DNA from 2 places in the Pseudomonas sp. AN-1 genome. Region 1 is predicted to be linked to the other one. Evidence: predicted binding sites of a transcription regulator. Region 1 holds the regulator's gene; the other holds the start of a gene.
The links. The regulator FliA, encoded in region 1, starts transcription of late flagellar genes. The targets are predictions, from matches to a motif close to CTAAAGTTTNNNNNNNNNNNGCCGNTAA.

Region 1 (2,391 bases):
CGTTCCAGGCGCGGCCGGCCTTGACCGTCGACCACAGGTTGTCGAATGCCTCGCGTGGCATGTCCGGGTGCCTGACGATGTTGTGCGGGGCGCCATGCAGCTCGTCCCAGGCAAACCCGCTGACTTCGATGAACGCCGGGTTGGCGTAGGTGATCTTGCCGGTCAGATCGGTCCTCGAAATCAGGAAGTCGTCCGGGCTGAGGGTGTATTCGCGGGAGCTGGAAGTGCGGATGTTCATGTACTCGATCACGGTGGCTGACACAGCCCGATTATGTGACGCGCGTCACATTGCTGGCGCTGACGCCGGTCAATTTTCTGTCGCCGGCAAATCGTGGAATAGTCGCGCTGGAGATCGACTATTCCGCGATTGGCCCGGCCCGCGCTGCGGTAACAATGGAACGTGGATTGTCGGAGCCGCTCGTGGGGAGCGCCGGCACGTCATCGGCAGTCGTCCGCCGCGCGGTGCGGACCACCGGCCGAATCGCTCGGACTGGCGCAGAGGCAGACGGATGTACAACGCACAAGGCAAGATCAGGCAGCGTGACCTCTTCGACGAGCATCTGCCGCTGGTGCGCCGGCAGGCGCTCAGCCTGCAGGTGCGCCTGCCGGCCAGCGTCGAGCTGGACGACCTGATCCAGGCCGGGATGATCGGTCTGCTCGATGCGGTGAATCGCTTCGATGCCGGCCAGGGCGCCAGCTTTGCCACCTTCGCCAGCCAGCGCATCCGCGGTGCGATGCTCGACGAGCTGCGCAGCCGCGACTGGGTGCCGCGCAGCGTGCGGCGCAATGCGCGGCTGCTCGACGAGACCATTCGCCGCCTCGAGCAGCAGCTCGGTCGCCCGCCCGAGGATCGCGAGATCGCCGCCGCCCTTGATGTCACTCTCGAGGAGTTCCACCACCTGCTGATGGACGCCAACGGCAGTCAGCTGGTCGCTCTCGACGAGCTGTCGGAAGAAGAGGGCGACAGCCTCTCGGCGGGGGCGCATGCCACGCCCCTGGCCGAATTGCTCGAGGGGCGCCGCCGCGCGGATCTGGTCAAGGCGATCGAGCGCCTGCCCGAGCGGGAGAAGCTGCTGCTCACCCTCTATTACCAGGAAGACCTCAACCTCAAGGAAATCGGCGCGGTGCTCGGTGTCAGCGAGTCGCGGGTCTGCCAGCTGCACAGCCAGGCCGTGGCCCGCCTGAGGGCCGCGCTGGCGGCCTGAGCCGCGCTACGGCTCAGCTGCGGGGCGTCGGGCTGGCTGCCTCGGCGGTCAGCGCATCGCCGAGCAGGATGCCGCCGCCGCTGCGCTTGGCCGCATACATCAGCTGATCGGCTCGGTGGATCAGCTCCAGGGCGTCCAGCCAGTGCTCCGGGCCGTTCTGCACGATGCCGATGCTCAGGTGGGGCGCATGGGCGCTGTCTGCCAGCCGTCGCAGCAGCCGCTCGGCGAAGCGGCTGGCGCCCTGCACGGTGCAGTCGGGCAGCACCACGCAGAATTCGTCGCCACCGTAACGGCAGCAGATGTCGTAGGTGCGGCTTTCCTCGAGCAGGATCGTGCCGATGGTGCACAGGACCGCATCGCCGGCCAGGTGGCCGGCACTGTCGTTGATCTGCTTGAAGTTGTCGACGTCGAAGTACAGCAGCGACAGCGGCTTGCCCGCGCGCTGCGCGCGTGGCAGCTCGTTGCCCAGGCTCTCCATGAGGAACCGCTGGTTGTACAGGCCGGTCAGCGAGTCCTGGCGGGACAGTTCCTCCAGCTCGCGGGTGCGCTCGGCGATCTGCTCCTCCAGCGACAGCGCGTGGCGAATGGCCTCGTTCCTGGCCGCCTCGACCTCGGCCAGCAGGCTGTGGATGTAGGTGTCGAAGACCAGGCCGGTATCGAAGTGGAACAGCTTGTCCAGCGCCTGCCGGGTGGCCTCGCGCAGGGGGCCGGCGCCCAGGTGGGTGTCGAGGACCTCGAGCAGCAGATGCTTGAGCAGGTGCATCGCCGCCAGAAAGTGCTTGGGCTCGATCGCCAGGCGCTTGTGGATCATGCCGATGTGCAGGCGGTCGTTGACGTACGCCGCGCCGTAGTCGCCGGAGAACAGGTCGCTGACGTAGCGGCTCAGTTCGCCGCGCAGGCGCCTGAGGGTGTCGGCATCGCCGATGATCTCGGCGACCTCCGCGATCTCGGTCTGCAGGCGGAAGAAGCGCCCCACCAGCTCGTCGGTCCGCGCGGCGATGCAGGGCCGGCAGGCGGCCAGCAGTTCGGCGTCCCTGGCGGTGAAGCCGAACAGTTCCTTGCGCCGGGCGATTTCCAGGTCATTGATGTGCATCCGCTGCGCCGGGCTGTAGTGCGTCGGATTCATGCGCTTACCTCGGCTGACAAGGATCGGGTGCGAGCAGGCGGCTTCCCATGCCGGGGGCCG
Region 2 (2,391 bases), 1.2 Mb from region 1:
CGTGGAAGGCCACATGGGCTACGTCTGGAAGGACGGCAAGAAGGTCGAGAACGGCATCACCGGCGGCGAGGCCGGCAAGTCCTGGCCGGGCGACCTGTGGAAGACCGGCGGCGCGGCGCCGTGGCTGGGCGGCTACTACGACCCGGAAACCAACCAGCTGCTGTTCGGCACCGGCAACCCGGCGCCGTGGAACTCGCACCTGCGCCCCGGCGACAACCTCTACTCGTCCTCGCGCCTGGCGCTGAACCCGGACGACGGCACCATCAAGTGGCACTTCCAGACCACCCCGCACGACGGCTGGGACTTCGACGGCGTCAACGAGCTGGTGTCGTTCAACTACCAGGACGGCGGCAAGACCGTGAAGGCGGCGGCCACCGCCGACCGCAACGGCTTCTTCTACGTGCTCGACCGCACCAACGGCAAGTTCATCCGCGGCTTCCCGTTCGTCGACAAGATCACCTGGGCCAAGGGCCTGGACAAGAACGGCCGGCCGATCTACGACGACGCCAACCGTCCGGGCTCGCCGGGCGACGCCGGTGCGCAGGGCAAGACCGTCACCGTGGCGCCGTCCTTCCTCGGCGGCAAGAACTGGATGCCGATGGCCTACAGCCAGGACACCGGGCTGTTCTACGTGCCGTCCAACGAGTGGAGCATGGACATCTGGAACGAGGGCACCGCCTACAAGAAGGGCGCGGCCTACCTCGGCGCCGGCTTCACCATCCACCCGCTCAACGAGGACTACATCGGCGTGCTGCGCGCCATCGACCCGAAGACCGGCAAGGAAGTCTGGCGCTACAAGAACTACGCGCCGCTGTGGGGCGGCGTGCTGGCCACCAAGGGCAACCTGGTGTTCACCGGCAACCCGGAAGGCTTCCTGATGGCCTTCGACGCCAAGACCGGCAAGAAGCTCTACGAGTTCAACACCGGCTCGGGCGTGATCGGCTCGCCGATCACCTGGGAGATGGACGGCGAGCAGTACGTCTCCGTGCTGTCCGGCTGGGGCGGCGCCGTGCCGCTGTGGGGCGGCGAGGTGGCCAAGCGCATCAAGGACTTCAACCAGGGCGGCATGGTGTGGACCTTCAAGCTGCCCAAGGAAGTGGCGGCGGTCGCCAAGCGCTGATCCGTCCGCTGTAGCAGTGCACGAGGCCGGCGACTTGCCGGCCTCGTCGCGTCTGCCGGTCGCTCAAGTTTGCGGTGCGGCGGCCGATATACAGGCGATGTCCCGCGCAAGGCGACCGCCGCCATGTTCCCCGACGGTCTGCCGTGCTTCCAACAAGAACAAGGCCGGCAAGCCCGGCGGCAGTAGCGGATGGCCACAGGCCGCCCTGCCTGCCGGCGCCGGCGCCTCCAGCGAGGAGCCCCCATGACATCCATCCGTTTCCGCACGCTCGCCGAACGCCTGTTGCCGGGCGGCGTGGCGGCCCTGTTGCTGCTCGCCCAGGCGCAGGGCTGGCTGCCGTTCTGGCTGTGCCTGGCCCTGCTGCTGGCGGCGCTGCCCGCCGTGGCGCTGCTCGTGCGCCGAAGCTCGCGGGGGGGCAGCACGGCCGGTGTCGATGTCGACCAACTGGCCCGCGGCCTGTCCCGCTCGATCAGTCACAACGCCCTGTCGGCCGCCGGCGTCGCCTACTCGGCGCAGCAGCTGGCCGAGCGGGTCGAGTCGCAGGTCACCGCCGCGGCGCAGATCGTCGGCAGCGCCGAGGTGATGATCGCCACCGAGGCGCAGACCTCGGCGCTCAGCAAGCAGGCGGTGGAGGCCGCCATCGAGGCGCGGCAGAGCAGCGATGCCGGCCGCCGCGTGCTGGTCGACACCATCGGCCGCATGCAGCAGCTGCGCCAGCAGGCCGGCGCCAGCCGCGAGCTGATCGAGGAGCTGAACCGGCGCAGCGCGGATATCCAGCGGGTCACCGGGGTGATCGAGGAGATCGCCAGCCAGACCAACCTGCTGGCGCTCAACGCGGCCATCGAGGCGGCGCGCGCCGGCGAGCACGGCCGCGGCTTCGCCGTGGTGGCCGGCGAGGTGCGCAGCCTGGCCGGGCGTACCGCGACGGCGACCGCCGAGGTGGGACAGATGATCGGCGAGATCCAGCGCCGTACCCGCGAGGTGGTCGAGCAGATCCGCAGTCTGTCCGCCGAGCTGGTCACCGGGGTCAACGAGGTGGAGCGCGCCGGCCAGCACCTGGAGAGCATCGCCGCGCTGTCGGTGGATGTCGAACGGCAGATCAGCGAGATCGCCGTCGGCTCCGACGACAACCGGCGCCAGCTCGGCAGCCTGTTCGCCGCGGTCGACCAGATGCGCAGCGACCTGGCGGTCAGCGACGAGCAGACCCGCCGCCTGGAGGGCGAGGCGATGAAGCTGGAGGAGCTGACCGAGCACATCAGCGAGCAGCTCGC

Region 2: SK095_RS11335 (methyl-accepting chemotaxis protein) is a predicted target of FliA. The motif match lies at 1,183-1,210, and genes of this name have one in related genera.

The regions. Positions count from the first base shown of each region.
Region 1 is NZ_CP139195.1:1,213,164-1,215,554, reverse strand. It holds gene SK095_RS05425 (methyl-accepting chemotaxis protein) at 1-238, opposite strand, end outside; gene SK095_RS05420 (RNA polymerase sigma factor FliA) at 510-1,205, shown strand; gene SK095_RS05415 (GGDEF domain-containing protein) at 1,219-2,331, opposite strand.
Region 2 is NZ_CP139195.1:2,429,008-2,431,398, reverse strand. It holds gene SK095_RS11340 (PQQ-dependent methanol/ethanol family dehydrogenase) at 1-1,120, shown strand, start outside; gene SK095_RS11335 (methyl-accepting chemotaxis protein) at 1,310-2,391, shown strand, end outside.